DNA from 2 places in the Bradyrhizobium sp. PMVTL-01 genome. Region 2 is predicted to be linked to the other one. Evidence: riboswitches for the same ligand, from Rfam matches in the RefSeq annotation. Region 2 holds a riboswitch; the other holds the start of a gene.

Region 1 (5,648 bases), 140 kb from region 2:
CCTTCATCTCGATGCCCTCGACCGCGCGCGCCATCAGCTTGACGTCGCCGATCTCGCGCACGCCGCTCGCCGCGCCGTTGCCGCCGGATGCGCCGCCGCCCATCGCGAGCTTCTTGCGGGCGTCGGACAGCTCGCGCTCGAGCTTCTTGCGCTCCTCCATCAGCGCGGTGATGCGCGCCGGCACGTCGTCGATGGAGGTGCGCAGCTCGTTTGCCGCGGTCTTCGCCAGCGCCATGGTCTCATTGGCGTGTTTTCGCGCGTAATTGCCCGTCAGCGCCTCGATGCGGCGCACGCCCGAGGCGACCGCGCTCTCGCTCGTCAGCGTGATCAGGCCGATATCGCCGGTGCGCTTGACATGCGTGCCGCCGCAGAGCTCGACCGACCAGCCGAGCACGTTGGCGCCGCGCTCGCGCGCGGTCCTGCCCATGGAGACGACGCGGACCTCGTCCCCATACTTCTCGCCGAACAGCGCGCGCGCCCCGGCCTCGCGGGCCTCATCGACCCCCATGATGCGCGTGGTGACCTCGTCGTTCTCCAGCACCACGTCGTTGGCGATGTCCTCGACGCGGGCAAGCTCCTCCGCCGTGATCGGCTTCGGATGCACGAAGTCGAAGCGCAGGCGGTCGGGTGCGACCATCGAGCCGCGCTGGGCGATGTGGTCGCCGAGCACCTGGCGCAGCGCCTCGTGAATGAGATGCGTCGCCGAGTGATGCGCGCGGATCGAGGAGCGCCTTCCATGATCGACCTCGAGCTGCAGCGCTGTGCCGAGCTTGAGCTCGCCGCTCTCGACGGTGCCCATATGCACGAAGAAATCGCCGAGCTTCTTCTGCGTGTCGGTGACGCGGACCTTGATGCCGCCCTCGCCCGTCAGCACGCCGGTGTCGCCGACCTGGCCGCCGGACTCCGCATAGAACGGCGTCTGGTTCAGCACGATCGCGCCGGTCTCGCCGGCCTTGAGGCTTTCGACTTCCTGGCCGTCCTTGACCAGCGCAGACACCACGCCCTCGGCGCTCTCCGTCTCATAGCCCAGGAACTCGGTGGCCCCGAGCTTTTCGCGCAGCGGGAACCAGATCGCTTCGGAAGCTGCTTCGCCCGACCCCTTCCAGGATTCGCGCGCCTTGGCCTTCTGGCGCTCCATCGCGTCGGTGAAGGCGGACTGGTCGACGCCGATGCCGCGCGACTTCAGCGCGTCCTGCGTCAGGTCGAGCGGGAAGCCGTAGGTGTCGTACAGCGTGAAGGCGACGTCGCCGTCGAACATGTCGCCCTTTTTCAGGGACGCACTCTTCTCGTCCAGGATGGCCAAGCCGCGCGAAAGAGTCTTGCGGAAGCGGGTCTCTTCCAGCCGCAGCGTTTCCTCGATCAGCTTCTCGGCGCGCATCAGGTCGGGATAGGCCTGGCCCATCTCGCGCACCAGCGCCGGGACGAGGCGATGCATCAGGGGCTCCTTGGCCCCGAGCAGCTGCGCATGGCGCATCGCGCGGCGCATGATCCGGCGCAGCACATAGCCGCGGCCCTCGTTCGAGGGCAGCACGCCGTCGGTGACGAGGAACGCGGAGGAGCGCAAGTGGTCGGCGATGACGCGGAACGAGGCAACCGTCTGCTCCTGCGGGCCGCTGCCGAGCGCGGACGAGGTCGCGTCGATCAGGTGGCGGAACAGGTCGGTCTCGAACACGCTCTCGACGCCCTGGAGCACGCAGGCCATGCGCTCCAGGCCCATGCCGGTGTCGATCGAGGGACGCGGCAGATCCACGCGCTCCTCCTTCGTCACCTGCTCGTATTGCATGAACACGAGATTCCAGAATTCGAGGAAGCGATCGCCGTCCTCTTCCGGCGAGCCCGGAGGGCCGCCCCAGATATGCTCGCCGCGATCGATGAAGATCTCCGAGCACGGGCCGCACGGCCCGGTGTCGCCCATCGCCCAGAAATTGTCCGAGGTCGGGATGCGGATGATGCGGTCGTCGGAGAAGCCGGCGATCCTCTTCCACAGGCCCGCCGCCTCGTCGTCGGTGTGATAGACCGTGACGAGCAGCTTGTCCTTCTTCAGCCCGAACTCCCTGGTGATCAGCTTCCAGGCGAGCTCGATCGCGCGCTCCTTGAAGTAGTCGCCGAACGAGAAGTTGCCGAGCATCTCGAAAAAGGTGAGATGGCGCGCGGTGTAGCCGACATTGTCGAGGTCGTTGTGCTTGCCGCCGGCGCGCACGCATTTCTGCGACGTGGTGGCGCGCTGGTAGGGCCGCTTCTCGACGCCGGTAAAAACGTTCTTGAACTGCACCATGCCGGCATTGGTGAACATCAACGTCGGGTCGTTGCGCGGCACCAATGGCGAGGACGGCACGATCTCGTGGCCGTTCTCGGCAAAGAAGTTCAGAAAGGTCGACCTGATCTCGTTGACGCCGCTCATGTTCATCCAATCGGGTGTGCTTGGGCCCGCTCCGCCGTCCAAACCGGAAATTAAGGCTGATATCTGCGGGCCAAAGCGCTTTTAGACAAGGCCAGCTTCGCTGTCCAGAAACTGTGCAAGGAGATCAGAGGGTTGCCGCAAGCGCTCAATCCGGTTGAAAGCCGCTGAAGTCGCGTTGACAGGCTTGGCTGCCCTGTGGTCTCTACCCATCTGTATCGTACGGCCACGTCGGGAGAGACCGGCTTTAGGCAGCCGGCGCCGAAGGAGCAACCGCCCCGGAAACTCTCAGGCAAAAGGACCGCGTGGCTTTGACAGCATCTGGAAAGAGGCGCCGACGGGCATAAGACCCGGACTGCGTCCGCCGACGGGATAATACTCTCAGGCACAGCGACAGATGGGGCTTCGACTGGTTTGTCTCGGGGAATTGTCCCCGGGGAACCGCCGAGGATCCCTGTGATGCTTGCGTCAGACAAAAACTCCCTGAAACGTACCCCTCTTTACGACCTCCATGTGTCGCTGGGCGGCAAGATGGTGCCGTTCGCGGGCTATGACATGCCCGTGCAGTACCCCGCCGGCGTGCTGAAGGAGCACCTTCATACCCGGACCGCCACCGGCCTGTTCGACGTCTCCCATATGGGCCAGATCGCGCTCCGGCCGAAGTCGGGCAAGGTCGAGGACGCCGCCTGCGCGCTGGAACGGCTGGTGCCGCAGGACATCGTCGCGATTGCGCCGGGACGGCAGCGCTACGCCCAGTTCACCAACATGCATGGCGGCATCCTGGACGATCTGATGGTCGCCAATTTCGGCGATCACCTGTTCCTGGTGGTCAACGCGGCCTGCAAGGAGCAGGACGAGGCGCATCTGCGCGCGAATCTCTCGGATGACTGCATCATCGATTCGCTGGCCGACCGCGCGCTGGTGGCGCTGCAGGGCCCGAAGGCCGAAGCGGTGCTGGCGAAATTCTGTGCCGAGGCGCCGGCCATGAAATTCATGGACGCTGGCCCGCATGAGGTCGCCGGCATCAAGTGCTTCGTCTCGCGCTCCGGCTACACCGGCGAGGACGGCTTCGAGATCTCGGTTCCCGCAGGCGATGCCGAACGCCTCGCCAAAATGCTGCTGGACGATCCCGACGTGCTGCCGATCGGGCTCGGTGCCCGCGACAGCCTGCGGCTGGAAGCCGGGCTGTGCCTGTATGGCCACGACATCGACACCGCCACAACGCCGGTCGAGGCCGCGCTGGAATGGTCGGTGCAGAAGAGCCGCCGCAGCGACGGTGCCCGTGCCGGCGGTTTTCCCGGTGCCGAAAAGATCCTCGCGCAATTCGACGATGGCGCATCCCGCCGCCGCGTCGGCCTGCGTGCCGAGGGCCGCGCGCCGGTGCGCGAGGGCGCGCTGCTGTTTGCCGACGGCGCGGGCGGCGAGGCAGTCGGAAAGGTCACCTCGGGCGGTTTCGGCCCGAGCCTGAACGCGCCGGTGGCGATGGGCTACGTGCCCGTGGGCCTCGCCACGCTCGGCACAAAACTTTTCGCCGAAGTGCGCGGCCGGCGCCTGCCGCTCGCAGTCGCCGCCATGCCCTTCGTGAAAAACACCTACAAACGCTGACGCATGATCAGATTGAGCACAGCAGGCGGTCCCGCGTTCACTTCTCCCCGGAGGGGAGAGGTGAACAGAGCCCGCGGCTTTCAACCAAACCTCACCGCTTCAGGGAATCGACAATGACCACGACGCTGTACACTTCCGACCATGAATGGCTCGCCATCGACGGCGATACCGCCACGGTCGGCATCACCGACTACGCGCAGCAACAACTCGGCGACGTCGTGTTCGTCGAACTGCCCAAGGTCGGCCGCACCTTGAAGAAGGCCGAAGCCGCCGCCGTCGTGGAATCGGTGAAGGCCGCTTCCGACGTCTACGCACCGATCTCCGGCGAAGTGCTCGAAACCAACGAGGCGCTGGCCGCCGAGCCCGCGCTGGTGAACTCGGATGCGCAGGGCGCGGCCTGGTTCTTCAAGATCAAGATCGCCGACAAAAGCGAGCTCGGCGGCCTCATGGATGAAGCCGCCTACAAGGCACACACGGCTTGAGGACGATGGAGCAAGCGATGACCGCGCACCGTAAATCAAGCGGCGAGACCGCCGCCAGTTTCGTTCGCCGCCACATCGGCCCCTCGGTGCGCGATGTCACCGCAATGCTCGAATCCGTCGCCGCCAAAAGCGTGGACGCGCTGATGGCGGAGACGCTGCCGGCCTCGATCCGGCAGGGATCGCCGCTCGATCTCGGCAAGCCCCTGAGCGAGACCGAGGCGATCGCGCATATGGCCGAGCTCGCCGCGCAGAACCAGGTCTTCACCTCGCTGATCGGCCAAGGCTATTCCGGCACCATCCTGCCCGCGGTGATCCAGCGCAACATCCTGGAAAACCCGGCCTGGTACACGGCCTATACGCCCTACCAGCCCGAGATCAGCCAGGGCCGGCTGGAGGCGCTGTTCAACTTCCAGACCATGATCTGCGACCTCACCGGGCTCGACGTCGCCAACGCCTCGCTGCTGGACGAAGCAACCGCCGCGGCCGAAGCCATGGCGCTCGCCGAGCGGCACTCGCAGGTTGAGGCAAAGGCCTTCTTCGTCGACAAGGACGTGCATCCGCAGACGCTGGCGGTGATGCGCACCCGCGCCGAGCCGCTCGGCTGGAATCTGGTCGTCGGCGATCCACTCACCGATCTCGACAAGGCAGACGTGCTCGGCGCGCTGCTGCAATATCCGGGCTCTTCCGGGGCATTGCGCGATCTCCGCCCCGCGATCGCAGCGCTGAAGGCTAAGGGCGCTCTCGCGATCGTGGCCGCTGACTTGCTCGCGCTGACGCTGATCGCCTCGCCCGGCGAGCTTGGCGCCGATATCGCGATCGGATCCGCACAGCGCTTCGGCGTGCCGATGGGTTATGGTGGTCCGCACGCGGCCTATATGGCGGTGCGCGATGCGTTGAAGCGCTCGCTGCCCGGCCGCATTGTCGGCCTCTCCGTGGATTCGCGCGGCGCGCCGGCCTATCGCCTCGCGCTGCAGACCCGCGAGCAGCACATCCGCCGCGAGAAGGCGACGTCGAACATCTGCACCGCGCAGGTGCTGCTCGCCGTGATCGCCGCGATGTACGCGGTCTATCACGGCCCCGAGGGCCTCTCGCAGATCGCGCGGACCGTGCACCGCCGCACCGCCGTGCTCGCGGCCGGCCTGCGCAAGCTCGGCTTTGCACCG
Region 2 (5,648 bases):
GCGCCGATGCAATGCGCGTTCCATCTTTCGCAGCTTGAGAGACATTGAAATGAATCCAGCCAATCTTCCCTTCGATTCCGAGGCCATGCTCGCGGGCCTGCGCACCTGGGTGGAATGCGAGAGCCCGACCTGGGACGCGAACGCGGTGAACCGCATGCTCGATATCGCAGCGCGGGACATGGCGATCATGGGTGCGACGATCGAGCGCATCGCCGGTCGTCAGGGTTTTGGCGGCGTGATCCGCGCGCGCTTTCCGCATCCGAAACAGGGCGAGCCGGGGATCCTGATCGCCGGTCACATGGATACCGTCCACCCCGTCGGCACCATCGAGAAGCTGAAATGGCGGCGCGAGGGCGGCAGGTGCTACGGCCCCGGCATCTACGACATGAAAGGCGGCAATTATCTCTCGCTGGAAGCGATCCGGCAGCTGGCGCGCGCATCGTTCACGACGCCGCTGCCGATCACCGTGCTGTTCACGCCGGATGAAGAAGTCGGCACCCCTTCGACCCGCGACATCATCGAAGCGGAAGCCGCGCGCAACAAATACGTGCTGGTGCCCGAGCCCGGCCGCGCCGACAACGGCGTCACCACCGGACGTTACGCCATCGCACGTTTCAATCTGGAGGCGACGGGACGGCCGAGCCACGCCGGCGCGACGCTGTCGGCGGGACGTTCGGCGATCCGCGAAATGGCGCGGCAGATTCTCGCAATCGACGCGATGACGACGGAGGACTGCACCTTCTCGGTCGGCGTCGTGCATGGCGGACAATGGGTCAATTGCGTTGCCACGACCGCGACCGGCGAGGCGCTGTCGATGGCCAAGCGCCAGGCCGATCTCGACCGCGGCGTCGAGCGGATGCTGGCACTCTCGGGCACCAACAACGACGTCACCTTCAAGGTCACGCGCGGCGTGACGCGGCCGGTGTGGGAGCCGGATGCGGGCACCATGGCGCTGTATGATAAGGCGCGCGGCATCGCCAAATCCCTCGGCGCGGAATTACCCCATGCGAGTTCCGGCGGCGGCTCCGACGGCAATTTCACCGGTGCGATGGGCATTCCGACTCTCGACGGCCTCGGTGTGCGCGGCGGCAACGGCCACACGCTGGAGGAGTTCATCGAGGTTGATAGCCTCGTCGAACGCGGGCGCCTGATGGCGGGATTGCTCGCGACGCTGGAGTAAGTTGAATCAACTTCGCACTGCACAATGCATTGGCAGGTGCGGTCTAAATTTAGCCTTGTCTAAAAATGAGGCGTATCGTACTGCTCGATGGTCCGCGCGACGATGCGGGAGAGATCGCGGCGAAGGTTTTCGGCTTTCGTTGCGGCGCCGACGGAGCAACCGCCCCGGAAACTCTCAGGCAAAAGGACTGTGTCGTCAGGACAATCTGGAGAGAGGCGACGCGATTTCAGGCAATCGTGACGTCCACCGAAGGGGATCGTCCGTTGCGTGATCCGCAGCGGATCAAGCTCTCAGGTACCCGTGACAGATGGGGCGCCGCCAACGGCCTTTGGCCGGCGGTCAGCCTATCCTAACTCACGGGAGCCCCGAACCTGCCATGACCCATATCGCCATCATCGGCGCCGGCATCACCGGCGTGACGACCGCCTATGCCCTGCTCGAACGCGGCTACAGAGTAACGGTCCTCGACAAGCACCGTTACGCCGCGATGGAGACATCGTTCGCCAATGGCGGACAACTCTCGGCCAGCAATGCCGAAGTGTGGAACAGCACCGCGACGATCCTGAAGGGCCTGCGCTGGATGTTCCGGCGCGATGCGCCGCTGCTGATGAACCCGCGGCCGAACTGGCACAAATATTCGTGGATGAGCGAGTTCGTCGCCAACATCGGCAACTACCGCGCCAACACGATCGAGACCACCCGGCTCGCGATCGAAGCCCGCAAGCATTTGTTCGAGATCGCGGATCGCGAAGGCATCGACTTCGATCTCGAGCTCCGCGGCATCCTCCACATCTATCACGACAAGACCGGTTTCGAGTCCGGCCTGCGCGTCAACGCGCTGCTGCAGGAAGGTGGCCTCGATCGCCGTCCGGTCACGTCGGAGGAGATCCGCGCGATCGAGCCGACGCTGCGCAAAGCGTACTATGGCGGCTTCTACACGCCGTCGGATGCGACCGGCGATATCCACAAGTTCACCCGCGGACTTGCGGACGCCTGCAAGCGGCGCGGCGCGACCTTCATCCACGAAGCCCATATCGATTCAATCGCGCGCGCCGGCAGCGGCTTCGTGCTCGGCTGGGCCGATCTTGCTGCAAGCGATGCCCTCGCCTCCGCGCGCGGCATGCTGAAGGCGGACGGGGTCGTGGTCTGCGCCGGCGTCGCCAGCCGCCACTTCGCCGCCCTCCTCGACGATCGCATCAACGTCTATCCCGTGAAGGGCTACTCGATCACCGTGCAGCTCGACACTGCCGAGAGCCGCAACGCGACGCCGACCGTGAGCCTGCTCGACGAAGCCGCCAAGATCGTCACCAGCCGGCTCGGCGCAGATCGTTTTCGGGTGGCCGGCACGGCCGAGTTCAACGACTTCAATCGCGATATCCGAGCCGACCGCGTGCAGCCGCTGGTCGACTGGGTCCGCAGCAACTTTCCCGCCATCGAAACGTCGCGCGTCGTGCCCTGGGCCGGGCTGCGCCCGATGATGCCGAACATGATGCCGGTGGTGCGCGCAGGGAGGATACCGGGCGTGTTCTTCAATACCGGCCACGGCCATCTCGGCTGGACCCTGTCGGCCGCGACCGCGCAGATGATTGCCGGGACCATCGACGGCTGGCGTGGGCTCAATGCGCCGCCGACCGTGCCGTCACTTGGGGTTGAGCGCGAGCTGCGTCATGCATCCTGACTGGTTCCAATCGGGCGCTGGGCGGCCTCTTGCGACCGCCTTGCCCTTGGCACACAATTTGCCCCGAAAGACCGGCATCTCCGGCCGGCTTTCCCAGCCCGAGTGACAGGCGCGCATGATAGACACGTTCGAATCCACGGGCGGCCCAGGGCCCCGCAAGTTCCGCAGCCGGAGATAGGTGCATGCTAGGTTATCTCATTCGCCGCGTTCTGGCTGCGGTGCCCGTGATGGGCGTCGTCGCGCTGTTCGTGTTCCTGCTGTTGCGGCTGACGCCGGGCGATCCCGCCGCGATCCTCGCCGGCGACAATGCCACGCCCGAACGGCTCGAGCGGATCCGCGAATCGCTCGGCCTCAACGAGCCCCTGATCGTGCAGTTCATCACCTGGGTGAACAAGCTGCTGCACGGCGACCTCGGAACGTCGCTGATCTCCAACCTGCCGGTGATGAAGATGATCGGCCAGCGCGTCGAGCCGTCGATCTCGATCGCGCTGTGCACCATCATCCTCGCCGTCGTCGTCGCAGTCCCCTTGGGCGTGATCGCCGCGTGGAAGCACGGCACCTGGATCGACCGCTTCGTCATGGGGCTGTCGGTGCTCGGCTTCTCGGTGCCGGTGTTCGTGGTCGGCTATGTCCTGATCGAGATCTTCGCGATCGATCTGCGCTGGGTACCGGTGCAGGGCTTCCGCAGCATCTTCAACGGCTTCGGTCCGTTCTTCGAGCGCATGATCCTGCCGACCTGCGCGCTGTCCTTCATCTACATCGCGCTGATCGCGCGCATGACGCGCGCGGCGATGCTCGACGTTCTGGGCGAGGACTATGTCCGCACCGCGCGTGCGAAAGGCATCAACGAAGTCGCCGTGATGATGCGGCATGCGCTGCGCAACGCCGCCGTGCCCGTGATCACCGTGATCGGCACCGGCTTTGCGCTGCTGATCTCCGGCGTCGTCGTCACCGAAAGCGTGTTCAACATCCCCGGCATCGGGCGCCTCACCGTCGATGCGGTGCTGGCGCGCGACTATCCGGTGATCCAGGCGATGATCCTGCTGACGTCGCTGATCTACGTCGTCGTCAATCTTCTCATCGACGTCGCCTATACCCTGCTCGATCCCCGGATCCGGTACTGAGGCAAGGACAAGAACAAATGTCGGTCGATACCCTTCCCCAGTCGTCCATTCCGATCACGTCGCCGCTGCGGCCGCGCTTCGGATTCCTCACCTCGACGCCGATCATCGCGACGGCGACGTTCCTGCTCGCCCTGATCGTGGTGATCTCGATCCTCGCGCCGCTGATCGCCCCGCATGATCCGATCCAGCTCGCACCGTCGCAGCGATTGAAGCCGGCCTCGGCGCAATTCCTACTCGGCACCGACGCCTACGGACGCGACCTGTTGTCGCGTGTGGTCTATGGCGGCCGCATCTCGCTGCTGATCGGCATCGGCTCGGCGATCCTGTCGATCGTCATCGGCCTTTCGATCGGCCTCGTCTCCGGCTTCTTCAAGCTGGTCGATTCCGTGATGATGCGCATCATGGACGGCCTGATGGCGATGCCGAGCATCCTGCTCGCGATCGCGGTGGTCTCGCTGTCCGGAGCCAGCATCTGGACCGTGCTGATCGCGATCACGATCCCCGAGATTCCGCGCGTGGCGCGCCTGGTCCGCTCGGTCGTGCTGTCGGCGCGCGAGGAGCCTTACGTCGAGGCCGCGATCTCGGTCGGCTCCAGCCTGCCGAAGATCATGTGGCGGCACCTGATGCCGAACACGATCGCGCCGCTGATCGTCCAGGGCACCTATGTCTGCGCCTCCGCGATCCTCACCGAGGCGATCCTCTCCTTCCTCGGCGCCGGCATCTCGCCGGAGACGCCGACCTGGGGCAACATCATGGCCGAGGGCCGCCAGTACTTCCAGATCAAGCCCTCGCTGATCTTCTGGCCGGGCCTTTTGCTTTCGATCGCCATCCTCAGCATCAACCTGATCGGCGACGCCGCCCGTGACGCCCTCGATCCCCGCATGAAGCAACGGGAAGGGAAGTGATTTGTTTCGCCGGCCCATCCCCTTGTTCCGTCATTGCGGGCGAAGCGAAGCAATCCAGTCTGCCTCCGCGGAAAGATTCTGGATTGCTTCGTCGCTTCGCGCCTCGCAATGACGACGGAGTGACCTGATGACCAACCCCGTTCTCGACATCAACAACCTCGTCGTCTCCGTCGGCAAGAAGCCGAAGGGCGCGAACATCATCGACGGCATCTCGATCCAGGTGCACGAGCGCGAGACGCTGTGCCTCGTCGGCGAAAGCGGCTCGGGCAAGTCGGTGACCTCGCTCACCACGATGGGCCTCTTGCCGAAGGGCACGCTGGTACCGACCTCCGGCAGCGTCAAGCTGGTCGGCGAGGAGCTGCTCACCGCGACCGACCGCCGCCTGCGCCAGCTCCGCGCGACGCAGATGGCCATGATCTTCCAGGAGCCGATGACCGCGCTCAATCCGGTGGTGCCGGTCGGCCGGCAGATCGACGAGGTGCTGCGCGCCCACACCAAGCTCGATGCGAGGGCGCGCAAGAGGCGCATCCTCGACATGATGGAGCAGGTTCGCCTGCCTCAGGTCGAGCGCATCTTCGCCTCCTACCCGCACCGTCTCTCCGGCGGCCAGCGCCAGCGCATCATGATCGCGATGGCATTGGTGCTGGAACCGAAGCTGCTGATCGCGGACGAGCCGACCACCGCGCTCGACGTCACCACGCAGAAGCAGATCCTGACCCTGATCCGCGACCTCCAGCGCGACCACGGCACCGCCGTGCTGT

What was found. A riboswitch is a leader RNA that binds a small molecule or an ion and turns the genes downstream of it on or off. The one in region 2 is predicted to bind glycine.
Region 1: it holds a riboswitch for glycine, as region 2 does, so the genes downstream of both, gcvT (glycine cleavage system aminomethyltransferase GcvT) here and ACRQ5Q_RS16395 (D-amino acid dehydrogenase) in region 2, are expected to answer to the same signal.

What each region holds. Positions count from the first base shown of each region.
Region 1 covers NZ_CP193982.1:3,312,777-3,318,424, reverse strand. The annotation lists gene alaS (alanine--tRNA ligase) at 1-2,401, opposite strand, end outside; glycine riboswitch at 2,621-2,711, shown strand; gene gcvT (glycine cleavage system aminomethyltransferase GcvT) at 2,858-4,003, shown strand; gene gcvH (glycine cleavage system protein GcvH) at 4,117-4,485, shown strand; gene gcvP (aminomethyl-transferring glycine dehydrogenase) at 4,503-5,648, shown strand, end outside.
Region 2 covers NZ_CP193982.1:3,450,320-3,455,967, reverse strand. The annotation lists gene ACRQ5Q_RS16400 (M20/M25/M40 family metallo-hydrolase) at 50-1,180, shown strand; glycine riboswitch at 1,276-1,380, shown strand; glycine riboswitch at 1,382-1,491, shown strand; gene ACRQ5Q_RS16395 (D-amino acid dehydrogenase) at 1,557-2,858, shown strand; gene ACRQ5Q_RS16390 (ABC transporter permease) at 3,041-3,982, shown strand; gene ACRQ5Q_RS16385 (ABC transporter permease) at 4,000-4,887, shown strand; gene ACRQ5Q_RS16380 (ABC transporter ATP-binding protein) at 5,015-5,648, shown strand, end outside.